One region of the Peteryoungia algae genome, then DNA from elsewhere that is predicted to be linked to it. Evidence: predicted binding sites of a transcription regulator. Region 1 holds the regulator's gene; the other holds the start of a gene.

Region 1 (15,502 bases):
CGAACGGTGCGACATCACGGCTGTGTAGGCGGCGCGGTGTGCGGTCGAGACGGCGTCGAGGGTTTCCGAGAGCGAGCCGATCTGGTTGACCTTGACCAGGATGGAATTGGCGACACCCATCTTGATGCCGTCACGCAGACGCGCGGAGTTGGTGACGAAAAGATCGTCGCCGACGAGCTGGACCTTCTTGCCGATCTTGTCGGTCAGCGACTTCCAGCCATCCCAGTCGTCTTCGGCCATGCCGTCCTCGATCGAGAAGATCGGGTACTTGGCAGCGAGTTCGGCAAGATAGTCCGCCATGGCTTCCGGTTCGAGCGTGCGACCTTCGCCTTCAAGCACATACTTGCCGTCCTTGAAGAACTCGGTCGAGGCGCAATCGAGCGCGATATGCATGTCCTCGCCCGGACGGTAACCAGCCTTTTCGATCGACTTCATGATGAAGTCGAGGGCAGCGGGAGCGGATGCCAGGCCCGGCGCAAAGCCACCTTCGTCGCCGACATTGGTGTTGTGGCCATCGGCTGCGAGCTGCTTCTTCAGCGTGTGGAAGACTTCCGAACCCATGCGCACGGCGTCACGGATGGTGTCGGCGCCAACCGGCACGATCATGAATTCCTGGAAGTCGATCGGGTTGTCGGCATGGGCACCGCCGTTGATGATGTTCATCATCGGAACCGGCAGGACATGGGCGTTCGGGCCGCCGATATAACGATAGAGGGGCAGACCGGAGGATTGGGCCGCGGCCTTGGCGACGGCCAGCGATACGCCAAGAATGGCGTTGGCGCCGAGGCGTGCCTTGTTCGGCGTGCCATCGAGTTCGATCATCAGATTGTCGATCTGGATCTGGTTTTCGGCCTCGTGACCGCCGATTGCATCATAGATCTCGCCATTGACGGCTTCGACCGCCTTCTCGACGCCCTTGCCGAGGTAACGCGAGCCACCGTCACGCAATTCGACGGCTTCATGCGCGCCGGTCGAGGCTCCCGAGGGGACAGCCGCACGGCCCATGCTGCCGTCTTCGAGATAGACGTCGACTTCGACGGTCGGATTGCCGCGGCTGTCGAGGATTTCGCGGCCGATGATGTCGGTAATGGCGGTCATGTTCGCTCCCTGGTGACGGAAATTGGACAAGGCTCGGCGGCCGATCACCGGGCGCGGAGCCCCCGGACCTGCCTTTGAGTCATCCTCTCTTATCCGATGATCGGGAAAATACAATGACGGATAGGAGCCGGAACGGACGAAATCTAATCGATTTAAACCGCAAGGACCCGCGGCGCTTCCCGTTCAACTGCTGAAAGCGCCGCGAGAGTCCGTCAGGATGCCTTGGCCAGATCGTCGAAGGCGATGAGTTTTTCCAGAAGCCGGCGCATGTCGGTGATCTTCACCATATTCGGACCATCCGACGGGGCGTTGTCCGGGTCCTGGTGAGTCTCGATAAAGAGCCCACCGACGCCGACAGCGACGGCTGCGCGAGCCAACGTCTCGACGAATTCACGCTGGCCACCGGAGGAACCACCCTGCCCGCCCGGCTGCTGCACCGAATGGGTGGCATCGAAAACGACAGGCGCGCCCATGGCCGCCATGATCGGCAGCGAGCGCATGTCGGAGACGAGCGTATTGTAGCCGAAGGACGCGCCGCGTTCGCAAAGCAGCACGTTCGGATTGCCGGAACCGGTGATCTTGTTCAGCACGTTCTTCATGTCCCAAGGGGCCAGGAACTGTCCCTTCTTCACATTGATCGCGCGGCCGGTCTTGGCGGCGGCAACAAGCAGATCCGTCTGCCGGCAGAGGAAGGCGGGGATCTGCAGGACATCCACAGTCGGCGCGACGGCCGCGCACTGCTCTTCCGTGTGGATGTCGGTGAGGACGGGCACACCGAATTCCTTCTTGATGTCGGCAAAGACTTCCATCGCCGTTTCCAGGCCGATGCCGCGCTCGGCAGACAACGAGGTGCGGTTCGCCTTGTCGTAAGAGGATTTGTAGACGAGCCCGAGCCCGAGTTCGCGGCACAACTCGACGAGTTGCCCCGCGATCATGAAGGCATGGTCACGGCTTTCCATCTGGCAGGGGCCGGCGATCAAGGCGAAGCGGATTTTTTGTGAGAAGACAGCCTTGCCGGCGCCTTCGCCAACCACGACTTCCGAATTGGGAGAAATGCTCATTTCAACTCCTCGAAGGCAAAGGTGACGCCCTGGCCCTTTTCCGGCGCGACAACCAGCCGCGCGCCCGTTTTGTGATAGCCGACGCCATTAGCAGCGAGGCAGGCTTCTGTCACGCCGAGATCGGCGACGGCGACCACCACGGCCGCGCCCAGGAGACCGCGTTCCAGATGCCTGGAATCCAGACCGTAATGGGCCGAACACCCTTCGGAGGTCAGGACGTCAACCGAGGCATTGGATGCCTCGATCGCCATGCCGAAGGAATGCGCCGTGACGTCGCGCTGATCGAGCACCATTTCCAGCAGATACTGGAAATCACTCGGATTTTCCTCGACCAGGACGATTCGCCGAAGACCGGCGGCACCATTGGCGTGCACGACCAAGTCACCGCGATCCGCCGGTATCGGATTTACGCGTTCACAGGCGAAGCCGAAGAAATCAGGCGAACGCAGGTCGGCTGCAAAGGCGAGCCGGAAAGCCCCCTCCGCCGATCGCCCATCAGGGAATCGGAACTGCCGCGAAAATTCGAGAACGGGCCCGCCGCTCTGTCCCTCATCGCGATACCGTCTATCATCTGCAGTTGCATCGTCCGTCTTCACGACGATGGCCGAGAGGCCTTCGCCACGGCGAAAGCGGAAGGCGAGATCGCGTGCGACAAACACATTGCCGATGCGTGCAGCCTCAAGGCAGCCTTCTCGGCTGCCGACGGCCAGGGGCTCCAGATAGGTATCATCTGCAAAAAAGACGCAGGCGTTCTCGGTCCCAAATGGATGGCGGGCATCGGCCGCAACCGTGAAGCCGAGGCGGCTCATCCGATCGCGGGAGGTTTCGAGATCCACGACCGGGAGGACGAGATGATCGATGGCGCGGGGGGACGTGATGGGATTGGACATATTTCTCTCGAGTTCTGCGTCAGATTTGGGAATTGCGCGGCTGGATTGAAAGGGTTTCGAGCGTCTGGCGCAATGCGTCGATTTGCTGCCGCGCTTCGCGCAATTCCTTGAGTACCTGTTCGTCGATCTTGTGATGAAGGGCCAAAACCTCGATCTCTGCCTTGAGGTTGATCTCATAATCCTTTGCCGCCATGAACCGATCGCGCTCGGCCTGGCGGTTCTGGCTCATCATGATGATCGGGGCCTGGATCGCGGCCAGCATGGACAGGAGAAGGTTGAGGAAGATGAACGGATAAGGGTCGAGGGAGCGGGTCGCCAGAACCACGGTGTTGAGAACCACCCAGGCTACGAAGAGCACCATGAAGGCGATGATGAAGCCCCAGGAGCCACCCACCCTCGCAATGCCGTCTGCCAATCGTTGACCGACGGTCGCATGGGCCAGGAATTCCTCGCCGGCGTTGGTCGAAACCGTGCGGCGCTCCCGAGCCCGCTTCAGCACCTTCTTTTCCGCAGAAGACAGATCGGCTTGCGTCTTCCCCAAAACGAGATTTTCAATGTCCTTGAGCATTCGTCTTATTCCCCGAGAAAGGTCCGCTGGGCTTTGAAAGTATCCGCTCTTTGCATTGCAGCGGTACAAAATCGGACTGTTTCAAGACCTGCACATCAGGCCATCGCATTTTCTCACCGGCTCTTCACGAAAATTTATCCCCTTGCGGAACACAAATGGAACAGATAGTGTCTGTTCTGTATTTGTTTCACCTTAGGGGCACCGCATATGCTGACGCGCAAGCAACAGGAACTGCTTCTCTTCATCCACGAGCGGATGAAAGAATCGGGCGTCCCGCCTTCCTTCGACGAGATGAAGGACGCGCTGGATCTCGCATCGAAATCCGGCATCCATCGGCTGATCACGGCGCTCGAGGAACGCGGCTTCATCCGCCGGTTGCCGAATCGAGCTCGCGCCCTTGAGGTTATCAAACTGCCGGAAGCCTATTCTCCGAGCATGCAGCCCCGTCGCGGTTTTGCCCCGAGCGTGATCGAAGGCAGTCTTGGCAAGGCACCGCCAGCGCCAACACTCACCAAGCAGCCGGTTGAAGACAGGAGTTCTTCCATCTCGGTTCCCGTCATGGGCCGTATCGCGGCTGGCGTACCGATCTCTGCAATCCAGAACAATACGCATGACATTACCGTGCCGGCCGAGATGATCGGCTCCGGTGATCACTACGCCCTCGAGGTGAAGGGCGATTCGATGATCGAAGCCGGGATCCTCGACGGTGATACCGTCATCATCCGCAATGCGTCCAACGCCAATCCGGGGGACATCATCGTGGCGCTCGTCGACGACGAGGAAGCAACATTGAAGCGGTTCCGCCGGCGTGGCGCGTCGATCGCGCTGGAGGCCGCCAATCCGGCCTATGAAACGCGAATCTTCCCGCCGGATCGGGTCAAGATCCAGGGCAAGCTGGTCGGCCTCATCCGCCGGTATCACTGAGCGTCAGCTGTCGGCGACAGTTGTTGCGCCGTTGTCCGGCTTTCTGATGCTTGGGGGATGGTGTGTTCGTCTGCCGCCGATGCCGTGCGCCAGTCGTAGAGGCGGTGTTGCGTCCACGGTCTCGGCTTCCCCTCGAAAGATGTTCTGATCACCAGGTGCTGCGGCGCGTCTGCAAGGCCGGAAATTTCGACAGCGCCGGTGGCCCTGAGGCTGCTTTGCGACAGAAGCGCCGCACCCGAGCGGCAGGCGGTCAATCGCGTGCGAGCCGCCAGAACGACGACATCGGCAAGGTCGCAGCCAACCCCGACCAGGTCGGGACGGTCGAGGGTCATCAGCAATTTCCCCGTGTCCATCCGGGCGACACAGGCCTGCTTGATGCAGGTGAACCGGTCCATCCTGGCAGATTTGGTCAATTGATCGAGAAGCGTTGCAGCAGCCGATCGCTGCGCTGCGCTCCAGGTCTCTCCGGTTCGCCAGTCAGGTGGCGCTGGCAATTCGCCAATCGTAAGCATTTGGGGCGGCATCGTCGTCTCGACATCCAGCACCGGTCGCCATTGATCGAAGATGAAGGCCGGCGGCCGAGTTCGGTTGATAGCGAGGGTCCGTGCGGCGCCGTCACCGCTCCAGAGCGCCACTAGTCTCGCATCCTCGCTGATCATCAGTTCACCGGGTTCCTGTCTCGGCCCAAGCCATGTCGCAACGAGCGTCACCGCGATCAGGACGGTTCCTGCATGTCTGAGACTGCTGCGAAACAGCGTCAGCAGGAGCATGCCGGTGATCGTTCCGAGCATGAACCAGCCGGGTAGGCGCGGAAAGACGTAACCTCCACCCCAGCCGGCAACCATGTAGGCGACATGCAGAACCAGTTCGAGCCCCTGCCCCATGATCCAGAAGAAGGGTGCATCAAGGCCGAAGGGCATGAGCAGCATGGCAATGAAGCCTGCCGGCATGACCACCAGCGAAATCAGCGGCATGGCGGCGAGGTTGGCTTCAAGTCCATGGGTCGACAGGCGGTGAAAATGGGTGATGGCAAAGATTGCGGTGGCCAGTCCGCCGATCAGGGATGTCGCCAGAGTACCGCCGATGAGTTTTCCGCCGCCCGCAGCAACGCGCAGGCCGAGTGACCGCATCGGCGGCAGCATGGCCCGTGGCCTGGAGCGCCAGCCGGCATAGCCGGCGATCAGGCCTGCAGTGGCCGCAAAGGACATCTGGAAACTCGGCCCCATCACAGCTGAAGGCTGTACGACAAGAATGGCTGTTGCAGCCAGGGCCAGGTTGCGCAGGCTGACGGCCGGACGGTCGAAGAGAACTGCAGCCAGCATGATGGCGGTCATCAGATAGGCACGCAGCGCAGAGACCTGATAGCCGGAAATGAGCACATAGCCGGTCGTGGCAATCAACGCGCCCGCAGCCGCGATCTTCTTGATCGGATATCGCTCGGCCAGCGCCGGCACGAGGCTGAGCAGACCGCGCAGGCCGACGAAAAATATGCCGGCGGCGAGGGCCATGTTGAGACCCGAGATTGCGGTGATATGGGCAAGGCCCGAAGCCCGAAGCGCCTCGGTCGCCGCGGTCGACATGGAGCGACGCTCTCCCGTGATGATCGAGGCGGCAAAGGCGCCAGGATCGCCTGGAATGACGGAGCGGATGCGATTCGAGATCCGGTCCCGCAGGGAGAACAATGCCGCATCGAAGCGCGCGACCAACCCGGCTCCATTATCCTCTCCGGCCAGTTTCGCCTGAGGCGGACCGAGAAAGAAACCGACAGCGCCGATGCCGGAGAAATAGCTTTGAAAGGCAAAGTCGTTCAGACCGGGCAAGGCGGGACCCGACGGTGGCGAGAGCCGCGCCCGCCCGCTGAGCCAGTCGCCGATCGCAGCCGGTGCATGTTTGCTGCGTGCCAGCAGAGTGACCCTTTCAGGCGGCCGCCGCACGGTAGGCTCCACCGTCCCCGTCAGCCTCAGCGTATAGCGCCACTCGCCGGCCGCGCCTTGCTCCCTGCGCTCGACGATACCAGTCACGGTGGTGACGAGCGGCTGGTCGATGATGACGGTCGAAACGCGCCTCGCCTCCCACTCCGCAAGCAGCATGCCGACGACAGCAAGGCAGGCGCTCCAGAGAATCAGATTTGACGCCGTGTCCCGCGCCGATCGCGACAGCGCAAACAGGAGAGCAAGCACAAGCGGAGCAAGGACCGGCGCCAAGGGTGGACTCGACAAAGAAAACCAGATTGCAGCGCCGGCACCGAGGCACACCGGGACAAAGTGGAAGAAATGCCCGTAACTGATCTCCTCCATGAGGCGCTCGCGAACATAGTCGCGGACGCGACGCAAAACGGTTGAAATCGAAAGGTGGAAACCGGAGGCTGTCCGACGAGTTGCGGTGGACCAGGAAGGCGGATGAAGCACAGGGCGACGAGCCGGCAGCAGACCGGATCGAATGTCTGGTTCCCCCTGTTTTTCCGCCACTTCGACCATTGCGCTCGCTCGGCCGGATCCACACCATCCAAGGCCAAGATAAGGCAAAACGAAAAACAATCAAAGCTTGCAGAGCCTGGTGATTCTGCCGCCTATCCGAGCCGCAAACGACAAGAACCGATCGGTTCGATTGTTGCCGATTTCGCGATGCACAATTTGCCCTTTGGATAGCTTGGCATTAACTTCGGTATCATATAGCTAACATCAACACGCTTAACCGATGGCGGCTTTTTCGAGACGCCTTCCCGCCAATACCGGAGGATCAGCATGACGGACAAAAGCGCTTCTTTGCAACTTGGGGACAAGACGGTCGACCTGAGCGTCAAGGCCGGCACGATCGGCCCTGACGTCATCGACATCGCCGCCCTTTACAAGCACACGGGCACGTTCACCTACGATCCGGGCTTCACGTCCACGGCATCCTGCGAATCCAAGATCACCTATATCGACGGCGACGAAGGCACGCTTCTGCATCGCGGTTATCCCATCGAGCAGCTTGCCGAAAAGGGCGACTTCCTGGAAGTCTGCTACCTTCTTCTCTACGGCGAACTGCCGACGGCAGCGCAGAAGAAGGACTTCGATTATCGCGTCACGCATCACACGATGGTGCACGAGCAGATGAGCAAGTTCTTCTCCGGCTATCGCCGCGACGCCCATCCGATGGCCGTCATGGTCGGCACGGTCGGTGCGCTCTCCGCCTTCTATCACGACTCGACCGACATCACCGATCCGCACCAGCGGATGGTCGCCTCGCTGCGCATGATCGCCAAGATGCCGACAATTGCGGCCATGGCCTACAAATATCACATCGGCCAGCCTTTCGTGTATCCGAAGAACGACCTCGATTATGCGTCGAACTTCCTGCGCATGTGCTTTGCCGTACCCTGCGAAGAATACCAGGCGAATCCGGTTCTGGCCCGTGCCATGGACCGCATCTTCATCCTGCATGCCGATCATGAGCAGAATGCCTCGACCTCGACCGTGCGTCTGGCCGGTTCCTCGGGCGCCAATCCGTTCGCCTGCATCGCGGCCGGCATCGCCTGCCTCTGGGGCCCAGCCCATGGCGGCGCCAACGAGGCGGCCCTCAACATGCTGATGGAAATCGGCTCGGTCGACCGCATTCCCGAATACATCGCCAAGGCCAAAGACAAGAATGATCCGTTCCGGCTCATGGGCTTCGGCCACCGGGTCTACAAGAACTACGATCCGCGCGCCAAGATCATGCAGAAGACCATGTACGAGGTCCTCGAAGCCACCGGCCATGCCGACGATCCGCTGATGAAGGTCGCGCTCGAACTCGAGAAGATCGCGCTCAACGATCCCTATTTCATCGAGAAGAAGCTCTACCCGAACGTCGACTTCTACTCGGGCATCACGCTGCGTGCGCTCGGATTCCCGACGACCATGTTCACCGTTCTGTTTGCGCTCGCCCGCACCGTCGGCTGGATCGCGCAGTGGAACGAGATGATCGAAGATCCGCAGCAGCGCATCGGTCGCCCGCGCCAGCTCTATACCGGTGAGCCGCAGCGGGACTACAAGGCACTTTCGGAACGCTGAGGCGCCCGTTATCATCGCGATCAAGAAGGCCGGCTCTGTCCGGCCTTTTTTCGTTTCGGTTGGCTGATTGTCTGTCCGGCGGGCCCAAAGCGGTCAAACTCCGCGTGATGGCTGCGCATTTCGCACCCTGATGCCTTCATTTCCCGAGAGCTTTGTTCTAAGGAAGTCAACCTGCTTCGTCCCACACGAAGAATTACAATGAGGTTCATGCGTCCCGATGCTCGTCGTCTTGAGAAAAGCTTCCCAAACCCTGTTCGCCAAGATCCTGCTTGTCCTGCTCGTCGCCTCCTTCGGCGTCTGGGGCGTATCGGCATCGCTGTTCAGCAACACGTCCGATACCGTTGTCGCCGTCGGAGACCAGACGGTTTCGTCGAGCGACTTTGCCTTCGCCTATCAGCGGCAGGTGTCGGACATGAGCAGCCGGTTCGGCATGCAGCTCACCACCGAGCAGGCGCGAGCCTTCGGCATCGAGGCACAGGTGTTTTCGCAGCTCGCAGCCGGCGCAGCCCTCGATCAGCTCGCCACAGACATGAACCTCGGGCTTTCGCAGGATCGACTGGCGCAGCTGATCGCCGATGATCCGGCCTTCAAGAATGCAGCCGGCAGCTTCGACCGTGGCCTGTTCTCCTCTCGCCTGCGCAGTGCGGGCCTGCGTGAAGACGACTACATCCAGGAACGCTCCAAGGTCGCGATCCGCAGCCAGATCGTCGATGCCACTGCGGACGGCTTCGTCGCTCCCAAGGTGCTCATCGATGCGATCAAGTCCTATCGTTACGAGAACCGTGACATCAATTATCTGCTGCTGACCAATGCCAATATAGAGCCGGTCAAGGCACCCGACGACGCGACGCTCGCTGCCTGGTTCGACACGACAAAGTCGGGCTATCGGGCTCCGGAATATCGCAGCTTCAACTATGTGAAGCTCGAGCCTGCCGACATCGCGGACACGTCTGCGATCACCGACGAACAGATCCGCGAAGATTACGAACGCCGGAAGGCGACCTACGAAATCGCGGGCACGCGCACCATCGAGCAGCTGTCCTTCGAAAATCGTGAAGTTGCGGATGCCGCCCTTTCGGAACTTCAGAACGGCACTAGCTTCGACCAGCTGGTTAGCGATCAGGGCAAGACTGCGGGCGACGTGCTGCTGGGCGAATTCACCCGCGACCGCCTGCCCGATCCGGCCCTTGCGGAAGCGGCCTTCGCCGTCACGACGGAAGGTGGCACCACCCCCGTAGTCGACGGGGCGCTCGGACCGGTGATCCTCCGCATCAGCAACATCAAGGATGGACGCACCCAGAGCCTTGACGAGGTGAAGGAAGAGATCCGCACTGCGCTTGCCGAAGCCGCTGCGATCGCCGATATCACCACCGTGCACGACCAGTTCGAAGACCTGCGCGCCGGCGGTTCGACGCTGAAGGAAGCCGCAGACCAGCTCAGGCTCAAGACTGCGACCATCACCGACATCGACCGCCGCGGCCTCGACAATCGCGAAACGGAAATTGCGGGCATTCCGGAGCGTGACAAGCTGCTGACGGAAGTCTTCCGCACCGACATCGGTATCGAAGCTCTTCCGGTCAATCTCGGCAACAATGGCTTCATCTGGTTCGATGTCACCGATATCAAGCCGGAACGTGACCGGGAACTTGCCGAAGTGCGCGAAAAGGCCGTGGCTGACTGGACGGCCGAACAGCAGCGCATTGCGCTCGGCGCCCTCGCCGAGAGCCTGCGCAAGCGGATCGCCGACGGCGGCAAGCTGGAGGATATCGCGTCCGAACTCGGCATCGCCGTCGAAAGCAAGGCCGGCATTACCCGCCGCAGTGAAGATGCCGTTCTTGGGCCGGCAGCCGTCACAGCCGCCTTCTCGGGCCCGCAGGGCACGGTCGCGACCGCGTCGGGCGCCGATCCCTCGACGCAGATCCTGCTTTCGGTCACGGCTGTCCGCGATCAGCCGACCGGCGGCGTCCCGCTGAGCGAGGACCAGCAGATCGGCCAGCTGGCCAATGCGGCCGGAGACGACATTCTCGACCAGATGGTGAGCCAGCTGCAAGCGGAATACGGCGTGGTCTTCAATCAGGCGTTGGCCCAGCAGGCCATCGTTCGATAAACGCAGACCATCAAGGGGGAGCTGTGTCATGTCCGGGTTGAAACCCTTCATCGCCAAGATCGCTGCGCGCCAGCCACTGACGCGACAGGAAGCAAGCGACGCATTCGAAATCCTGATGTCGGGCGAAGCCAGCATGGCGCAAGTCGGCGGCTTCCTGATGGGCTTGCGTGTGCGCGGCGAGACCGTCGACGAAATCGCCGGCGCTGTGTCCATCATGCGGCAGAAGATGGTTCCGGTGGATGCGCCTGAAGACGCAATCGACATCGTCGGAACCGGCGGCGACGGCACCAACACCTACAATATCTCCACGCTGGCAGCGCTGATCGTCGCCGGTGCGGGGGTTCCGGTCGCCAAGCACGGCAACCGAGCGCTCAGCTCGAAATCCGGCACCGCCGATGCGCTCTCGCAGCTCGGAGTGAAACTCGACATCGAGCCTGACCTGATCTCGCGCTGCATTCGGGAGGCCGGGATCGGCTTTATGTTCGCACAGCTGCATCATCCGGCCATGCGCCATGTCGGACCCGCCCGTGTCGAACTGGGCGCCCGCACCATCTTCAATATTGTCGGCCCGCTTTCGAGCCCGGCACGGGTCAAGAAACAGCTTTTCGGCGTCTATTCGCCGGAATGGCTCATCCCCGGGGCTGAAGCCTTGCGGGACCTCGGGCTGACCAGTGCCTGGGTCGTTCATGGCAGCGGCCTCGACGAAATCACCACGACCGGTCCGAGCCATGTGGCGGAACTCAAGGATGGCGACATCCGAAGCTTCGAGCTCTCCCCCGACGATTTCGGTGTCGAAACCGTGTCACTCGATGCCATCCGCGGTGGCGATGGCGCGGTGAATGCGGCGGCCCTCCGGGACGTGCTCGGCGGGGCCAAGACAGCCTATCGCGACGTGGCACTGTGCAACGCGGCCGCGTCACTCATCGTCGCCGGCAAGGCACAGGACGTGACCGAGGGCATGCATCTCGCCAGCCAGTCACTCGATACCGGCAGTGCTGCACGCGCACTCGAAACGCTGGTCACCATTTCCAATTCCGCCACTCAGGGCTAAGCTCCAGACCATGACCGACATCCTGAAGCGCATAGAGACATACAAGCGGGAAGAAATCGCGGCGGCAAAGGCTGCCGTTTCGCTCGCCGAACTCAAGGACCGGGTCGCGGCCCAGGACGCGCCGCGCGGTTTTCATGATGCGCTTCTGCACGCCCGGAACGAAGGCCGCTTCGGCCTGATCGCCGAGATAAAGAAGGCAAGTCCATCCAAGGGCTTGATCCGACCGGATTTTGATCCGCCATTGCTCGCTGCGGCCTATGAGGCCGGCGGCGCAACCTGCCTCTCGGTGCTCACGGATACGCCGAGCTTTCAGGGCGCCCCGGAGTTTCTGACGGCGGCGCGCAAGGCCTGCAGCCTGCCGGCCCTGCGCAAGGACTTCATGTTCGACGCCTATCAGGTCTATGAAGCGCGCGCCTGGGGCGGCGACTGCATCTTGCTCATCATGGCCTCGCTGTCGGACGGCGAAGCGGCTGAGCTCGAGGGCCTCGCCTTCGAACTCGGCATGGACGTGCTGGTCGAAGTGCATGATGCCGAAGAGATGGAACGGGCACTAAAGCTCAAGTCGCCGCTGGTCGGCATCAACAACCGCAATCTGCGCACCTTCGAGGTCAGCCTCACTGTCAGCGAAGAGCTGGCGCCCATGGTCCCAGACGATCGGCTGCTGGTCGGCGAAAGCGGTATCTTCACCTATGAGGATTGCCAGCGGCTGGAGAAATCCGGTATTTCGACCTTCCTCGTCGGCGAAAGCCTGATGCGCAAGGACGACGTCGCTTCTGCAACGCGCCTGCTGCTGACCGGCAGGACCGGCACCCTGGCGGCCGAATGACGGCCGCGCCCGGCGGACTGACGCATATCGGCGCCTCCGGTGAGGCGCATATGGTGGATGTTTCTGCCAAGAATGACACGGTTCGTGTCGCGGTCGCCGAAGGATTTGTGCGGATGAATCCCGGCACTCTTGCAACGATCATGGCCGGGAATGCCAAGAAGGGCGACGTGATTGGCTCCGCTCGGATCGCCGGCATCATGGCGGCCAAGCAGACCAGCAATCTCATCCCGCTCTGCCATCCGCTGATGCTGTCGAAAGTCACCGTCGACATCGCCGAAGATCCGGCCCTTCCCGGACTGAGGGTCGAGGCAACCGTCAAGCTGACCGGCAAGACCGGCGTCGAGATGGAAGCGCTGACGGCTGTCTCGGTCACCTGCCTGACGATCTACGACATGGCGAAAGCCGTCGACAAGACGATGGAAATCGGCGGCATCCGCGTATTGGAGAAAAGTGGCGGCAAGTCGGGCGATTTCCGCCATCCGGAGCGCAACTGATGTCGCTGCTACCGGTCGAGGACGCGCTGGCGCGGCTTCTGGCCGCAGCCCGTCCGATTGTCGCGACTGAAGAGATTGCCCTTTCTGACGCCAATGGTCGCGTGCTCGCGGCCGACCTCAGCGCCCGGCTCACCCAACCACCCTTTGATGCATCCGCCATGGATGGTTACGCGCTTCGCGCGGGAGACGCAGCCGCGGTGGGATCCGTGCTCACCGTCATCGGCGAGTCAGCAGCTGGTCATGGATTTTCGGGCAAGGTCGGTCCCGGCGAGACCGTGCGGATCTTCACCGGTGCACCCGTCCCGGATGGAGCCGACACCATTCTTCTTCAGGAAGATGCCGAAAAGCTCGATGACGGGCGGATCCGCACAGCCTTTGCCGTTACAAAGAGCCGCCACATCCGTCCGAGAGGTCAGGATTTTGCCGAGGGCGACGTAGCTCTCGCTGCGGGTATTCAGCTCGATTTCAGTCACCTGACGCTGGCAGCGGCCATGAACCATGCGCGGCTTCCCGTCTTCCGACGTCCGAAGATCGCGATCCTTGCTACCGGCGACGAGCTTGTCTCGCCCGGCAGCACCCCCGGTCCGAGCCAGATCATCGGATCCAACACATTTGGTATAACAGCACTCGCGCGAGACAATGGTGCTGAGATCCTCGACCTCGGCATCGTGCCTGACGATCGGGATCTGCTGCTGAATGCGGTCAATCGGGCGCGTGATTGCCGTGCCGACGTGCTCGTCACGCTCGGTGGCGCCTCGGTCGGCGATCACGACCTGGTTCAGCCCACGCTGGTTTCAGCCGGCATGCAGCTCGATTTCTGGCGGATCGCCATGCGGCCGGGCAAGCCGCTGATGGTCGGACGGCTGGACGAGATGCACGTCCTTGGGCTTCCTGGCAATCCGATTTCCAGCCTCGTTTGCGGGCTTCTCTTCCTGGAGCCCCTGCTCTGCCATCTAGGGCATCGACAGCCACGACAGCGCATGGCAATTGCCCGGTCACACACCGCGCTGTCTGCCAACGACAAGCGGCAGGACTATGTCCGGGCGCGGCTGATGGATGGCTGGGGGGACATGCCCGCCGTCGAGAGCTTCGGCAAACAGGATTCATCGATGATGCGGATCTTCGCGCAATCCGATTGCCTTATCGTGCGTCCACCCTATGCACCAGCCATCGTTGCCGGAGACACTGTCCCGGTCCTGTTGCTGCGTCCCTGAACGGCCAGGCGGTCTGCGCCTTCCACCCTTGTCCGAGAATCGAAAGACCCGGCACATGGCCGGGTCTGTGGTCGCTATGGTGCTATCGGTCTCAGACGAGGCGGCTCTGCTCAAGGGCTGCGCCGACGAAGCTTGCAAAGAGCGGGTGCGGGTCCAGAGGACGGGACTTCAGCTCCGGATGGTACTGGACGCCGATGAACCATGGATGGTCCGGATATTCGACCGTTTCCGGCAAGAGGCCGTCCGGCGACATGCCCGAGAAGACCAGACCGCAGGATTCCAGCCGGTCCTTGTAGTCGACATTGACCTCGTAGCGATGGCGGTGGCGCTCAGAAATATCGGCCGATCCATAGATTTCGGAGATCTTCGTGCCCTTCTTGAGCGATGCCTTGTAGGCGCCGAGACGCATGGTGCCGCCGAGGTCTCCGACAGCCGAGCGCTTTTCGAGCTCGTTGCCCTTCATCCACTCGGTCATCAGACCCACAACAGGCTCTGCCGTTTTGCCGAATTCGGTGGAGGACGCATTTTCAATGCCAGCGAGATTACGGGCGGCTTCAACGACCGCCATCTGCATACCAAAGCATATGCCGAAATAGGGGACCTTCCGCTCGCGGGCAAACTGCGCGGCCAGGATCTTGCCCTCGGAGCCGCGTTCGCCGAATCCGCCTGGCACAAGAATGCCGTTGACCTTCTCGAGCCATGGCGACGGATCCTCTTTTTCGAAGATCTCGGATTCGATCCATTCGAGGTTGACCTTGACCCGGTTGGCGATGCCACCGTGATAAAGTGCCTCGATCAGCGACTTGTACGCATCCTTGAGGCCGGTGTATTTGCCGACGATCGCAATCGTGACTTCACCTTCCGGCGTCCGGATGCGGTTACAGACCTCTTCCCATGCGTCCAGACGCGGCTTCGGTGCCGGTTCGATCCCGAAGGCGGCCAGAACCTCGTTGTCGAGGCCTTCCTTGTGATAGGCCATTGGCACGTCGTAGATGTTGGCGACGTCGAGAGCCTGGATCACGGCGCTTTCGCGAACGTTGCAGAACAGCGAAAGCTTGCGGCGCTCGGCCTGGGGGATCTCGCGATCGGCACGAACCAGCAGGATGTCAGGGTGGATACCCAGCGCCTGCAGTTCCTTGACCGAATGCTGCGTCGGCTTGGTCTTCAGCTCGCCGGCTGCCGGTATAAAGGGCATCAAGGTCAGATGGACATAGACGGCAGTGCCGCGCGGCAGG
Region 2 (15,502 bases), 1.6 Mb from region 1:
CTGGCGCACTTCCTGAGCGACAACCGCGAAGCCCTTGCCGGCATCCCCGGCACGCGCGGCCTCGACGCCGGCATTCAGGGCGAGAAGGTTGGTCTGGAAGGCGATTTCGTCGATGACGCCGATGATCTTGGAGATCTCGGTCGAAGACTTTTCAATGGCATCCATGGCGGAAACGGCTTGCGAGACCACAGTGCCCGAGGTCTTCGCCTGCTGTTGCGTGTCGCGCACGGCGTGCGAAGCGCGCTCGGCATTGGCGGCCGTCTGGCTGACGCTGACGGAGAGTTGCTGGAGGGCCGTCGAACTCTGCTGGACCCCGCTCGCCTGACGAGTGGTGCGGCTGGCGAGTTCATCGGACGCGTGGGCGATCGCGTCCGTGCCGGTGAGGATGCCTTCCGAGGCGCGGCGGATCGCGGCGAAGGACGTATTCAGGCGATCGACGGTTTCGTTGTAATGGCCAGCCATTTCCTTGAAATTGTCAGGCAGGTCCGTCGTCATGCGGGCTTCGAAATCTCCCTGGGCCAGCGCTTCCAGGCCGCGGCGAAGATGCTCCATGGCGATGGCCTGATCGGCCTCGAAACGGGCGCGCTCCTCTTCCAGAGCGCGACGCCTGGCATCGAGCTCTTCCAGATAGACCGAGATCGCATAATCCATGTCGAGCATGGCGGCCTTGACCACAGAACGGAGCTTTTCGCCCAGCGAGACCGCATGTTGCCTGCCGAAAGGAAAGGGCCAGTGCTTAACGAGGATGCCGGAGAGAAGCTCGCCGACCAGCATGGAATAGCCACCGATATACCAGCGTGGCTCCAGCCCGATGCGGGCATGGGCCTTGCCGACGGCGGTGACGCCTCGCACGTAGTTTTCATCGAACTGACCGCTTGCAACCTTGTCCCAATGCCCGATCTGGGCAGACTTCGCGCCATTCATATGGGCGCCGTCGCGGAAGTGTCCGGCGATCTTTCCGGTCTTCGTCACCTTGGCGTAGAACTTGTCGAGCGCGCCGCCCATGATCTCCTTGATCGAAGGACGCAGCTCGGCAAGCGTGCTGCGTGCCTTCTGGTCGATCTCAAGAAATTCAAGGCGTTCTGACAGGTCGTTCTGGGCTTTGGTGGTCATGATGCGATGCGGACTCTCGGGATTGACTGGTTACAAAAAGAACTGTCACGGTTTGCTGAACAGATTCTAAATGCCCGATGGCGAATTCCCTGGAAGCTCGCCATCGGGATTGTGTCGTCAGGCAGCCCGGCGAAAACCGTCGGCAGCAGACTGGCTTGCGTTTTGCGACCAGGCTCCTGATGTCTTGAAGCCCTGAAGCGCCTGGACCAGACGGCCCGCCTCTTCCTGGAGAGTGGCGGTCTGGGCCGAACTTTCCTCGACCATTGCAGCATTGCGCTGAGTGATCTGGTCCATCGAGGCGACCGAGGTGTTGACCTCACGCAGGCCGCCGGACTGGTCGGCTGCAGCCAGGGCGATTTTGGCGACGATCTCATTGATTTCGCCGATGCGGACGATGATCTTCCCGAGTGCTTCGCCGGCATTGTTGACGAGGCCGACACCTGCCTCGACCTGGGTGGAGCTCTGCGAAATGAGGTTCTTGATCTCGCGGGCGGCATTGGCGCAGCGCTGGGCGAGTTCGCGCACTTCCTGGGCGACGACGGCGAAACCACGGCCGGCCTCTCCGGCGCGAGCGGCCTCGACGCCGGCATTGAGGGCCAGGAGGTTCGTCTGGAAAGCAATCTCGTCAATGACGCCGATGATCTTCGAGATCTCGTCCGAAGACTTCTCAATGGCACCCATGGCACTGACCGCGCGGCCGACGACCTCTTCGGACACACGGGCTTCCGACAGAGCGACGCCGACCACCTGTGATGCTTCCTTGGCGCCGTCGGCCGTCAGGGTGACGTTCTGGGTGAGTTCGTGCAGTGCCGCCGTGCTCTCTTCGAGTCCTGCGGCCTGTTGCTCGGTGCGCTGCGCGAGATCGTCGGTGGCATCGAAGATGGCAGCGGTCGACTTGAAGATCTCGTCGGCCGACTGGCGGACCGTCACAACAGTCGAGCGCAGAGCATCGATGGAGGCGTTGTAGTCGCTCGCCATCTGGACAAAATTGTCCGGCAGGTCGGCCGGAAGTCGGGCATCGAGATCACCCGCGGAGAGCTTGGCGAGCACAGCGGAGAGGGCTGCAAGTGCGGTCGCCTGTTCTGCCTCGGCCGTGAGGCGGGCATGCTCAGCGGCCTGGCGCTGTTCGGCGAGGATGTCCAGATAGACGGAGATTGAATAGTCCATGTCGAGCAGGGCGGCCTTGACCACCACCGAGATCTCGTCGGCAAGCTGCGCGGAATTCTGGCGGCCGAAGCGGCTCGGCCAGCGCTCGCGGACCACCGCATGGACCAGCTGTTCCAGGACCAGCGCATAGCCGCCGATGTACCAGCGAGGCTCCAGCCCGATGCGGGCATGAGCCTCTCCGACCCTGGTGACGCCTTCAACATAGCTGTCGGTGTATTCGGCCGTTCCGACGATGCCCCAATGTTCTTCCTGACGCTTCTTGGCACCCTTGATGTGATCTTCGCTGCGGAAGAAGGCCGCTGTTTCCGGCACTTTGCGCACCTTGTCATAGAAGATGTCGAGTGCGCCGCCGATGTTCCGGCGGATCAGCGGCCCCAGGCGACGCAGGGTCTCACGACCCTGGTCATCAAGCCCGAGAAAACGAAGACGGTTTTTCAGATCGGAATTGTCGGCACGCGACATGGCACACTCACTTTTTACAACCCAGGGAAACATCAGATGATGCTGATGGAAAGGCGGAAGGAGGCACCCAAATGGTAAATCTTTGGTTGCGTCAGCGGCGCCGTTTTTCGCCGATACGATCGAACACGGTGTTTCGGGGTGCGCTCCCTCCCCCTGGCTTGCGCTTTGTCAGTTTCGGCTGGAAAAAAGATTCGTCGGCATATGGCCCCGGGCACCACACGCTTCGCATGTTCACTCTTTGATCTGTCAGCCTCCTCCGAATCAGCTATTGTCAGCGTATGAACATCCAGGACATTCCGGCGGTGACCATCGGCTCAGTCACCCTCTCGCCCACCTTCCTGCTGGCGCTCGCCGCAGCGGTCGTGCTCGTTCCCATCATCGCTCTCATCCTGCTCTTGACGCGTGCGGCATCTGCCAGAGCAAGACAAGTGGAGGAGATGGCCCGGCGGGACGAGACGGCGGAGGCGCGGCTCGCAGAACTCCTGAAGGCGCAGGCCGAAATGCAGGGTCGGCTTGCGACCATGGCCGAAGTCTTCGGCAGCCGTCAGACCGAACTGAACCAGACGATCAGCCAGCGGCTCGACGGCATGACGCACCGGATCGGCGCCACGATCACCGAACAGACCAAGTCGACCCATGACAATCTGCGGACCCTGCAGGAGCGGCTCGCAGTGATCGACGCGGCACAGAACAACATCCAGTCGCTGGCCAAGGACGTCGTCGGCCTGCAGGCGATCCTGTCCAACAAACAGACGCGCGGCGCCTTCGGGCAATCGCGGATGGAAACGATCGTCGCCGACGGCTTGCCCATGGGGGCCTATGCCTTCCAGACGACACTGTCGAACGGGTCGCGCCCCGACTGCACCATCCGCATGCCGAATGATTCTCCGCCGCTGGTGGTGGATGCAAAGTTCCCGCTCGAAGCCTGGAACGTGATCCGGGAGACAGAAAGCCCCGAGCAGAAGAAGGCGGCTTCCCAGCAGTTCAAGCGCGACATGGAGGTACACATCCGGGACATTTCGGAGAAATACCTGATCGCGGGCGAGACCCAGGACATGGCCTTTCTGTTCGTGCCCTCGGAATCGATCTTTGCCGAGATCCACGAGAATTTCGAGGGTGTCGTGCAGAAGGCGCACCGGCAGAAGGTGGTCATCGTCTCGCCTTCGCTTCTGATGCTGTCCATCCAGGTGATCCAGGCCGTTCTGAAGGACCAGCGCATGCGCGAGCAGGCACACCTGATCCAGGGCGAGGTGATCCGCCTCATGGAGGATCTGAGCCGCCTGGACGATCGCACGCGGAAACTGCAAAGCCATTTTCTGGCGGCCCAGAAGGACGTGGAGATGATCATCACCTCCTCGGACAAGCTGGCCAAGCGCGGCGCCAAGATCGAAGCCATGGAGTTCGAGACGCCGGGCGGACGCGAGGATGGCGAAGATGTCCCCGCGCGGGCGGTGGAGAGCCGCACCAGCATGCTCAAGCTCAGGGTTGTTGACGAAGACTGAGGGACTGGTCCAAAAGAGAACAAAACGGCAGAGCATTCCGACGAAACGTCGTCGCCTTCAATGCTCTGTCCCACTGGTTTCATGCCATTCCGGAGGCAAAACCGGTTGCCGCTTTTGCTGGAATTGCCTTAGGGAGGCACCTCGCTCATGATCACCGTCTTCGGCTCCATCAACATGGACCTCGTCGCCACCACGCCGCGCCTTCCGAAGCCGGGCGAGACAGTTCCGGGAACCGGATTTGCAACGGCAGCCGGCGGCAAGGGCGCAAACCAGGCGCTGGCCGCCAAGCGCGCCGGCGCGTCCGTGCGCATGGTGGGGGCGGTTGGGCGTGACGAGTTCGCGGCACCCGCGCTCGACCTGCTGGAAAAGGCGGAAACGGACCTTTCCGGCGTCGCGCACGTGGATGGCCCCACCGGTACAGCGCTCATTCTCGTCGGTGGCGACGGCGAGAACATGATTGCGGTGGTGCCTGGCGCCAACGGCACCCTCAGCCCCGGCCAAGCAGCCAAAGCGGTTTCGGGCAGCAAACCGGGTGACATCCTCATGCTGCAGCTTGAAGTGCCCGCCGCATCGGTGAAGGCAGCACTCGAGGCTGCCAAGGCGCACGGCGTGCGCACCGTGCTCAATACGGCGCCGCTGATTGCCGAGGCTGCCGATCTCGCGAAACTGGCAGACATTGTCATCGCCAACGAGACCGAATTTGAACTTCTGGTGGGGCGCGAGGCGCTGACCGCCGACCAGCGCGAACAGATGCTGCTTCAGATGCACACCGAGACCGGGCAGATCCTGATCATCACGCTCGGCGCCGAAGGCGTCGTTGCTGCGGAGGGGGGCCGCCTGCATCGGACGAAGGGGCTGAAGATCGAACCGATCGACACCGTCGGCGCCGGCGACACCTTCTGCGGGTATCTGGCAGCCAGCCTCGATTCCGGACTGATGCTCAGCGAGGCGATACGTCGCGCGGCGGTTGCCGGATCGCTTGCCTGCCTCAAACCCGGGGCGCAGCCGTCGATCCCTGTGTCCGATGAGGTTGCCGCCTCGCTCTGATCTGAAACAGAGCTGACAAGTCTGATTTATTGCCCGTTAAGCAATGGAACATAGCATCGGTCGTGATCGGGGTGCGTGAAGGCGCGCCCGGCCGCGCCATGAAAGTGCGGAACGAATGCCCCTGCGTCCTGATCCTCAGTCCTCGAGGCCTCCATGTTCGCCTTCTTCAACCGTTCGATTGCAGCCAAGCTTCTCGTTGTCACTGGCATTGCCATCGGCCTCGTGCTCATTCTCTCCAATCTCGTTCTGATCTCGCAGACCCGTGACCGGGTTCACTCCCTGACCATGGACCAGGCGGACGCCGAGGCCAAATCCATCGCGCGTGAAATCGCCGGTGACATCGGTGAACTTGCCAGTGCCGCACGCACCATGTCCGGCGTCATCGGTCGCGGGCATGAGGGCAAGTCGCTCGACCGCCTCGGCATCACCAATATCCTGAAGGCAAATCTCGAACAGAACCCGTTCGCTTTCGGCAGCTGGATGGCGGAAGAACCTCTCGCCATCGACGGGCAGAAGGACGAAATCAAGGGCAAGCTCGACCTTTCGGCCAATGACGAAGGCTACTTCACCCCTTACTGGTCGAAGAACCGCAACGGCGAGGTCCAGTTCTCTACCTTCCGTGCGGATTATCCGGCCGAGTGGTATGCGCTGGCGGCCAAGAGCGGCAAGGGCGCGATCACGGCTCCTTACATGGCCGAGGGAACCGACGTTCCGACAACCATGAGTTCCATCGCCTTTCCCGTCTTCTCCGGCGGCAAGCTGATCGGCGTCACGGGCGTAGACATGTCGCTTCTGTCGCTGTCCGACAAGCTGAAGGCGTTGAAGCCCTTCGAGACCGGCCGCGTGATGCTCGTGGCGCAGGGCGCGCAGTGGCTCGTGGCTCCGACAGACGACCTCGTGATGAAGACCTACGAAGCCGAAGGGGCGGACGCGCTCAAGGCTTCGCTATCGAACGGAACCGGCGGCCTGGTCCCGAACCTCGTCAACGCAAGCGGCGAAGGCTTCGACCGCCTGCTTTATCCTTTCGCCGTTCCCGGCGTGAACGCGACCTGGGCTGTCATCATCGACATTCCGCATGCGGCGATCAATGCCGCGATCGAGGCGCAGACGATGATGATGATCGTCGGCGGCCTGATCGTGCTCGCTGCCGTGATGCTGACGCTGCTCCTCGCCGTTCGTTCTCTGGCACAGCGCCCGTTGCATGGTCTCGTCGGCGATGTCGAGCGCATGACGAAGGGCGATTATGAAAGCGACATCTCGAACCAGCATCGCGAGGACGAAATCGGCCTCGTCGCCAAGGCGCTCAACGGCTTCCGTCACAAGCTTGCCGAAAGCCACATGCTGGCAGCAGAAGCCGAGACACAGCGAAAGGCAGCCGAAGGCGAACGCCGCCGCAACGAAGAGGATCGCAATGCCTCGGCCTCGGTGCAGCAGCATGTGGTCACCGCGCTCGGCAGTGGTCTCGCCCAGCTTTCGCAGGGCAATCTGGCCCATCGGATTGCCGAGGATTTCCCCGGCGAATACGGGGCGCTGAAGCGCGACTTCAATGAAGCAGTGGCGAGCCTCGAACAGGCAATCGCGTCGGTCAACGGCAGCGTCGTCAACATTGCCGCCGGGACGAGCGAAATTTCCGAAAGTGCCGCCGACCTCTCCAAGCGCACCGAGCAGCAGGCCGCCAGCCTGGAGGAGACGGCTGCAGCCCTCAACGAACTCACAGAGCAGGTCCATTCCAGCGCCGAAAACGCGGGTACTGCCGCCAACACCGTCTCGGTCGCCGTCAAGGATGCCGAGAAGTCCGGCGAGGTCGTACAGAAGGCAGTTGCCTCCATGCACGGCATCGAACAGTCGTCGCAGGAGATCTCGCGCATCATCGGCGTGATCGACGAAATCGCCTTCCAGACCAACCTTCTGGCACTCAATGCGGGCGTCGAGGCGGCGCGTGCCGGGGAAGCCGGCAAGGGTTTTGCGGTCGTGGCGCAGGAAGTGCGTGAACTGGCGCAGCGATCGGCCACCGCTGCCAAGGAAATCAAGGCTCTGATCAACGCCTCGGCCGCACAGGTCAAGGACGGGGTGGAGCTGGTCGGTGAAGCGGGGCAGACGCTCGAAAAGATCTCCCAGCAGGTCATGCAGATCAACGGCCTGATCCGGCAGATCTCGGCTTCGGCCAGCGAACAGGCATCGGGCCTCAAGGAGGTCAATGCCGCCGTCAACCAGATGGACCAGGTGACGCAGCAGAACGCGGCCATGGTCGAAGAAACGACGGCCGCCAGCATGGCGCTGCGCAACGAATCCGACACGTTGCGTGGGCTTGTGGCGAAGTTTCAGGTGGGTGGTGCGGTCGCTCCGGCTGCTATCCTCAGAGCCACAGCGGAAAGCATGCGCGGTTCCTACACGCCACAGGCCGCGGCTCCCCGCGCGCCAGTCTACACGCCGGCGCCGCGGAAGGTGGCGGCGGCAGGCGGGGCCTCAGGCGGCGCCGACAGCTGGGAAGAGTTCTGAGCCGAGAACAGATTGCAGACAAAGAGGGCCGCTGCAGATGCAGCGGCCCTTCTCGTTTATTGGAGGCGCGAAAACCGCTCGACCAGGAGGTCGAAGAAACCGTCGGCATCGACATTGCGCATGACGGTTGCGTTCGGCGTGCGGCCGGAGACGCCCCACCAATCGACGACAGTCATGCCAACCGTCAGTTCCGACTGTACCTCAATCTCGACGTTGCAATGACGTCCGCTGAACAACTCCGGCTTCAGGAGGTATGCGACGACGGTCGGATCATGCAGCGGACCGCCATCGGAACCGTATTTCGCCTCATCGAAACGCTCGAAGAATTCCAGCCACTGGGCCATTATTTTCGCCGGCCTGTTGCCGATGGCGGCGATCTTCGCGACGCGGGCCTTGGTGGTCATCAACTGGTGCGTAACATCAAGCGGCATCACGACGAGGGGAATGCCCGAAGCGAAGACGGCAGCGGCAGCATGGGGATCAACATAGATGTTGAATTCGGCAGCCGGCGTGATGTTGCCGCCCTCGAAGAAGCCGCCGCCCATCATCACCAGTTCCTTGACGCGGGGCGCGATATCGGGCGCCTTTTCAAGCGCAAGACCCATGTTGGTCAGCGGGCCGAGTGTGCAGAGCGTGACGGAGCCGGCCGGTTCGTTGCGCAGCGTATCGATGATGAAATCGACGGCGTGCTGGGTCTCCACGGTCATGGTGGGTTCCGGAAGGACGGCGCCGTCAAGGCCGGTCTTGCCGTGTACGTGTTCTGCGGTGACGAGCGGGCGCACCATGGGGCGATCCGCGCCTTCGAAGACGCGCCGGCCTGTCTCGCCGCAGAGTTCGCAGACGATGCGGGCATTGCGGCTGGTCATCCGCAGGGGAACATTGCCAGCGACTGTCGTGATGCCGAGGAGTTCGATTTCATCCGGGCTGGCGAAGGCAAGCATGAGGGCAGCGGCATCGTCCTGACCGGGGTCGGTGTCGATGATGATCTTGCGGGGTTCGGTCATTGGGCATCCTAAGGTCGAAAGCCTGAGGCTTGGAGCCCAGCCTTGCATTTGTCAAGCAAGAGAGTGCTTGTCGGGCAGGATGTGATTTCCCATATTCAGCATGACTGGCCAACAGCCCCTGCCGGGCTGAACAAGGAATGAAATGACGCGCACCAGACTGCCGACGGAAGCCTTCCTCATCACCTTCGACACGGCCGATGGCGGCGCATTGCGGCGGCCTCGGGGTAGTGACGGCTACCCGCCCTACGACATCGAACGCCTCGCCCCGCGGATGGGGGTGGAGCGGCTGCGCGTGACACTCGCCGTGGCGGGGTTCGACGAAAACGAACTCGACGTCAGCATCGAGGCGAACCAGTTGATCATCTGCGGCAAGCAGGTGGACCGCGAGGAGGTAGACTATCTGTTTCGAGGCATCGCCTCCCGGCAATTCCAGCGCGTCTTTGCGATCGAGGATGGGATGGAAGTAACCGGGGCATCGCTCAGGAACGGGCTTTTGTCGGTCGACATTGAAAGGCACGATCCTGTGCATCTGGTAAGGAAAATTAACATCTCCACCGCAGAATGAGACTTGCGGCAATGTTCGGCCGCCTCTCCCTCATTCGCGGAGGATCGGAATGTTACTGAAAGAAGCCTCGTCCCACCTGACCAAGTCTGAGTTCGCCCATCTGGGCGCCGGCGAAGTGGGCTATATCCGGAAGATGAAGTCGGCCGAAGTTTCCCGCTGCTTCCCGGAAGCTCCGGAAATTGATCCTACACTGGACCTTTGGGCTTTGTTCGCCGCCGATGGCACACCCATTCTCCTCACGGATAATCGCTCCAGCACCTTCTTCAAGGCCGCCGAAGACGATCTGAAAACCGTATCGCTGCACTGAAATTGTGCTCTGACCAGTTCGCGGCGACGACGCTCGCGAATCAGCGCTTGTGGAAGGTGAGATAGGCCGAGGATCGGCCCTCACGGCGAGCCTTGGCTTCGTAGCGCGTTCCCGGCCAGCCGTCATAAGGCGTCAGCCAGTCGCTGGCATTGCGGGCCGTCCATTCGAACCCACCGTGATCGCGGCAGTGCTGCAGCGTCCAGTTGACATAAGTGTCGATGTCGGAGGCGAAGCAGAAGGTGCCTTGCGGTTTCAGCACCTTATGGAAGCGCTCAAGGTTCACCTGCGAGACGAAACGGCGCTTCCAGTGGCGCTTCTTCGGCCAGGGATCGGCATAGAGAAGATCGATCTGGTCGATCTGGCCTTCCGGCAACCAATCGAGCAGCTGCGTGGCATCGTCATCATAGACGCGGATGTTTTGCAGTCCCTCGGCCTCGACGACCGCCAGCAGCTTTGCCATGGAATTGATGAAAGGTTCGACGCCGATGAAGCCGGTGGTCGGATTGGTGCGGGCGCGGTGAACGAGATGCTCGCCGCCCCCAAAACCGATTTCGAGACGGATCTTGTCGACAGGCAGGGGAAACAGCGATTTGAGGTCGGCTGGCACCGGAGATGCCAGGTCGACCTTTAGCTCCGGCAGGATGGTTTCCATCCGCCCGACCTGCTGGTCGCGCAATGGCTTTCCCTTGCGTCGACCGAAGAAGGCTTCGGTCGACCTCGTCCTGCGTTCCTGTTCCGTCATTCAGATCAAGCCTTGATCGCATCCTTGAGCGGCTTGACCAGGTCCAGCTTCTCCCAGGAGAAGGAACCGTCGCGGCCAGCCTTGCGGCCGAAATGGCCGTAGGCCGACGTCTTAGCATAGATGGGCTTGTTGAGGTCAAGATGGCGGCGAATGCCCGACGGGGACAAGTCCATCACCTTGCGGATGCCGGCTTCCACCTCGTCCTCGGTGACCTTGCCGGTTTCATGCAGGTCGACATAGATCGACAGCGGCTGGGCAATGCCGATGGCATAGGAAATCTGGATCGTGCAGCGGTCGGCGAGACCAGCGGCAACGACGTTCTTGGCGAGATAGCGGGCGGCGTAAGCTGCCGAACGGTCGACCTTGGTCGTGTCCTTGCCGGAGAAAGCGCCGCCACCATGGGGGGCAGCACCGCCATAGGTGTCGACGATGATCTTGCGGCCGGTCAGGCCTGCGTCACCATCGGGACCGCCGATGACGAACTTGCCGGTCGGGTTGATATACCAGGCGCAATCGTCAGCGATCTTGAGTTCGCCCAGAGCTTCGCGAATGAAGGGTTCGACGACCTGGCGAACCTTTTTGGAATCCCAGTTCTCGTCGAGATGCTGGGTGGAGAGTACGATGGAAGTTGCTTCGGCCGGCTTGCCATCGACGTAGCGGACGGTGACCTGGCTCTTGGCATCGGGGCCGAGTTTGCCAACGTCGCCTTCGCCCTTCTTGCGGGCGGCGGAGAGCGTCTGCAGAATCTTGTGCGAATAGTAGATGGGGGCCGGCATCAGGTCCGGCGTTTCCTTGCAGGCGTAACCGAACATGATGCCCTGGTCGCCGGCGCCTTCGCTGTTGGAGCTATCAGCAGCCTTGTCGACACCCTGGGCGATATGAGCGGACTGCGAGTGCAGGAGAACATCGATCTTGGCCGTCTTCCAGTGGAAGCCGTCCTGCTCGTAGCCGATGTCACGGATCGCCTTGCGGGCGGCGGACTTGAACTTGGCCGGATTGATGACCTCGTTGCCGTTCTTGTCGGTCTTCATCAGGCTCGGCGGAAGGCGGACTTCGCCGGCAATGACGACGCGGTTGGTGGTGGCAAGGGTTTCGCAGGCAATGCGCACAGTCCAGGGATCAACACCGGTCTTGGCCGCTTCCCGGTATACCAGGTCGACGATTTCATCAGAAATTCGGTCACAAACCTTGTCCGGGTGACCTTCGGAAACGGATTCGCTGGTGAAAAGGTAGTTTGCGCGCATCGGGATTCCCCTCAAAGTATGGATGGCGGCATCGTTACTCAGTTCCAGCGGCGATGACAAGGACACAACCACATAAATATATCTTTATGTGAGTAGAATTTTCCTTCCCGTGCATAAAAAAAGCGGCCCGACGGCCGCTCTCTTTGAACAGGACGTGGCTCGCTTACTCGCTGTCCGCCTCTGCCGCCAATGCCTTGACGAGATCGACGATCTTGCGGCGCACCTTGGCGTCGCCAATCTTGACGAAGGCACGGTTCAGCTGGAGACCTTCCGAGGAAGACAGGAAGTCGACGACGTAATTGGAGCTCGATGCTTCTGCCATCCCGGTCGCATTGGAAGGCTGGTCGCCCGGGGCATCCTCGAAAAAGAAGGAAACCGGAACCGTCAGAATGTTGGAGATGTTCTGAAGGCGGCTGGCGCCGACCCGGTTGGTGCCCTTTTCGTATTTCTGGATCTGCTGGAAGGTAATCCCGAGGCTTTCGCCCAGCTTTTCCTGGCTCATGCCAAGCATCGTGCGACGGAGCCTGATCCGGCTCCCGACATGGATGTCAATCGGGTTCGGCTTCTTCTTGTTCTCGATCATGAAAGTCGTCCTGACAAATTGTTGGCGTTCCGACCAGAACCCGGCGTCCACGAAACCATAACGATACGTTGTACTCGTGATCGCTGATCTTTCAGCATACTTATAGATTACCGGTCTGTTCCACTATGCAATTTTAGGGGTTTTTGGTCAATTCGTCCGCCTAATAAAACCCAGACTAGAAAACAGGGCAATCACGGCCATTGCGGCAATCACCAACCAGAAGTTTAGCGGGTGGGATTGAATGTTACGTTTCGGACCGGAGCTGACATCAAGGGTTGCATCCACAGCCCCCGACGCGTTCAGCGCCAGACCATCGATCACACGTCCATAAGGGTCCACGACTGCCGAAATGCCGTTGTTTGCCACCCGGATCAGCGGCAGGCCCGTCTCGACGGCGCGCAGCCTTGCCTGAAGAAAATGCTGATAGGGACCTGGAGTCGAACCGAACCAGGCGTCGTTCGTCACGTTCAGGATTGCATTTGCGCCGGCAAGGTCAGGCGCGATTTCTGCGGGGAAGATCGCCTCGTAGCAGATCAGTGGATAGAACCCGATGCCGGATGGCAATTTCAGCGGCGCCCGGCTGGCCGCAGCGGTGAAGCCACCGGGCAGGCTGATCAGTTCCTCAATACCGAAGCGGCGCAGAATGTCCTCGAAGGGGACGTACTCACCAAAGGGCGTCAGATGTATCTTGTCGCTTGCGCCGAGGATCTGCCCCTTGTCATCGATCATGTAGACCGAATTGTAGTAAAGCGGCGGCTGGCCAGCGCCCCGCTCCTCCGCCCGAACGGCGCCGGTCAACAGAACCTGACCTTCCTGGAGCACATCGCCGATACGGACGAGGGCATCGGGGTTTTCGGTGAGGATGAAGGGGACGGAGGTTTCAGGCCAGATAATCACGTCGGGTCGTGGTTTACCGTCTTCCGGCGCTGCGGCGCTCAGGCTCAGGTGTTTTTCAAAAACCCCGATGCGATCAGTATTCTCCATTTTCTGCGACTGATCGATCGCCGGCTGCACGAGGCGGACCGTCAGCGTCTTGTCCGCTTCCGTCGGCGGAGCGACGTAGAGACGATAGCAACCGTAGCCGAAATGGGCGGAGAGCAGCAAAGCGGCAAGCAGCAGGCCTGGCCAGGCACCGCGGCGCGTGCCGAGAAGCGCGGGTGCGGAAAAGACATAGACGGCGAGGGGTGTGATCGCGAGGATGCCGAGCAGATGACTTGACTGCATCATCAGCGGCACGGGCATTGCGGCATAGCCGATTGCATTCCAGGGAAATCCGGTCGCGATGAAACTGCGCAGCCATTCGACGAGGCCAAAGGCCGCCGCAAGGGCAGCTATGCGCCCCATGCCATCGGACCAGACCTGCCGCGCCAGCATGGTGGCCAGCCCGTAAAAGATCGCGAGCACGGCGGGGAGCCCGAGCACGGCGAGCGGGATTGCCCAGGCAAATTCATCCGCCTCGAGCAGCAGAGCATTGCCGAGCCACCAGAGACCGCTGACGAAATAGCCGAAACCGAAGAACCAACCCGTCCAGAAGGATGAGGAGAGCCCTGCCCTGCCCGTTTCGGCATCGCCCGTTGCCCCGTCCAGCAGCCAGACGAGCAGTGTGAACGAGACGAACATCGAGGCGAAGATGTCGAATGGCGGAAGGGCAAGCGCCCCGATCGCTCCTGCGAGAACTGCGAGACCTGCTCGTCTCACGCCCCACAGCAGCAAGATCCTCGCTGCCAAAGCCTGCATGTCCACCCCTCTTGACCGCGAATCAAACGCGGGCAGTCTTCCAAAAAACAGGGGCCGTGTCGCGGCTTTCGGTGCTGGAGGCTCCGACCGTCAGGACGATGGCCGGTCGGCGCTCTCTAGCAGCGTCTCGCTCACGTCGACAACCGGCTCGGCGGCTGGTTCGACGACTGGTTCGCTCGGCACTGCGGCAGCTTTGGGCGCGCGAGGCTTTGCCGGTGCCTTGGTCCGCGTCCGCGCCTTGGGTGCGGGCTCGCTCTGCGTGGGAGCCACGGCCTTGGGCGCCTTGGCATCGACTTCGCCGTCGGGGCGGATTTCGACATCCCCCTTCGTGGTCGAGCGACGGCGCGCACCGGCCCGCTTGCGGGCGACGCGAACACGCTTGATGCGGCGGGGATCAGCATCGAGGATGTGGAACTCGAAGCCGGGCAGCGCCTGAACCACTTCGCCGCGGGCCGGGATGCGGCCGAGCGCGGAGAAGATCAGGCCGCCCAGCGTATCGACGTCTTCGAGACGATCCTTGATGTCGAAATCGGGACCGATCGCTTCGGCGATCTCTTCCAGTTCGACGCGGGCGTCAGCGATCAGAACATCGTCGGAGACGCGGCTGAACATGACTTCTTCATCGTCGTGTTCGTCATCGATGTCACCAATGACCATTTCGACGATGTCCTCGTGGCTGACGAGACCGTCCGTGCCACCATATTCGTCGATGACCAGTGCCATCTGGGTGCGGGCCGCCTGCATGCGGCTCATCAGGTCCGAGGCGAGCATGGAGGGCGGAACGAAGAGGATCGACCGGATGATGCCAGCTTCGGCGACAGTCTTCATGAGATCGATGCGGGCGAGGTCGAAGTCGATCTTCGGCTTGGCCGGCTTTTCCACCTTGTCTGCAGCGTTTGCTGCTGCGGCCGGCTTTGCCATGCGCTTGCGGCTGCGAGCCTGCTTGGTGACGTAGGATAGAAGGTCGCGGATGTGGACCATGCCGCGCGGGTCATCGAGCGTATCGGCATAGACAGGCATGCGCGAACGACCGGACACATCGAAGATGGTCATCAATTCGCCGATGGTGACGCTCTGATCGACCGCTTCGATATCGACGCGCGGGACCATGATGTCCTCGACGCGGATCTCGCGGAAGCGGAGAATGTTGTTGAGCATCGCCCGCTCTTCGGGCGTAAATGCCTCGCCCAACTGGGCATCGGCATTCAGGGCGACCGTCAGGTCCTCGCGCAGGCTTGTGGAAGAAGACGGTTTCAGAATGCGGGCCAGGCGAGCCCAGAAGGATGGTGATTGTCGGGCCGAGCCTTCCGCTCGGGGGGGACTACTGCCCTCTTCCGAAGAAGATCCCTCATTACTCTCTTTGGCCTCGGGGGCCGTTTTCGTCGCAAAATCGGTCATTGTTCCAAACTATCAGATCGGGTCTTGTCCCGCATAGGGGTCAGATAGGCCAAGTTTCGCCAGAATGCGAGTCTCCAGCGCTTCCATTCTCTCGGCATCGTCAATTTCGATGTGGTCATAGCCGAAGAGATG

The links. The regulator LexA, encoded in region 1, represses DNA repair genes until DNA is damaged. The targets are predictions, from matches to a motif close to TGTTCNNNNTGTGTTCNG.
Region 2: the regulator LexA is predicted to act here: its motif matches at 2,971-2,988, upstream of QTL56_RS17520 (DNA recombination protein RmuC).

What each region holds. Positions count from the first base shown of each region.
Region 1 is NZ_CP128477.1:853,090-868,591, reverse strand. Features, by position in the region: gene eno (phosphopyruvate hydratase) at 1-1,098, opposite strand, end outside; gene kdsA (3-deoxy-8-phosphooctulonate synthase) at 1,311-2,159, opposite strand; gene QTL56_RS04450 (VOC family protein) at 2,156-3,049, opposite strand; gene QTL56_RS04445 (DUF1003 domain-containing protein) at 3,069-3,617, opposite strand; gene lexA (transcriptional repressor LexA) at 3,825-4,541, shown strand; gene QTL56_RS04435 (ComEC/Rec2 family competence protein) at 4,535-6,745, opposite strand; gene QTL56_RS04430 (hypothetical protein) at 6,941-7,189, shown strand; gene gltA (citrate synthase) at 7,286-8,575, shown strand; gene QTL56_RS04420 (peptidylprolyl isomerase) at 8,793-10,682, shown strand; gene trpD (anthranilate phosphoribosyltransferase) at 10,711-11,733, shown strand; gene trpC (indole-3-glycerol phosphate synthase TrpC) at 11,744-12,559, shown strand; gene moaC (cyclic pyranopterin monophosphate synthase MoaC) at 12,556-13,053, shown strand; gene QTL56_RS04400 (molybdopterin molybdotransferase MoeA) at 13,053-14,267, shown strand; gene pyrG (CTP synthase) at 14,359-15,502, opposite strand, start outside.
Region 2 is NZ_CP128477.1:3,683,006-3,698,507, reverse strand. Features, by position in the region: gene QTL56_RS17530 (globin-coupled sensor protein) at 1-1,113, opposite strand, end outside; gene QTL56_RS17525 (globin-coupled sensor protein) at 1,231-2,742, opposite strand; gene QTL56_RS17520 (DNA recombination protein RmuC) at 3,021-4,244, shown strand; gene QTL56_RS17515 (ribokinase) at 4,392-5,291, shown strand; gene QTL56_RS17510 (methyl-accepting chemotaxis protein) at 5,445-7,790, shown strand; gene QTL56_RS17505 (nucleoside hydrolase) at 7,847-8,794, opposite strand; gene QTL56_RS17500 (Hsp20 family protein) at 8,937-9,359, shown strand; gene QTL56_RS17495 (BQ00720 family protein) at 9,409-9,666, shown strand; gene trmB (tRNA (guanosine(46)-N7)-methyltransferase TrmB) at 9,707-10,408, opposite strand; gene metK (methionine adenosyltransferase) at 10,414-11,652, opposite strand; gene QTL56_RS17480 (helix-turn-helix domain-containing protein) at 11,816-12,235, opposite strand; gene lnt (apolipoprotein N-acyltransferase) at 12,383-13,972, opposite strand; partial or broken gene QTL56_RS17470 (transporter associated domain-containing protein) at 14,288-15,370, opposite strand; gene ybeY (rRNA maturation RNase YbeY) at 15,383-15,502, opposite strand, start outside.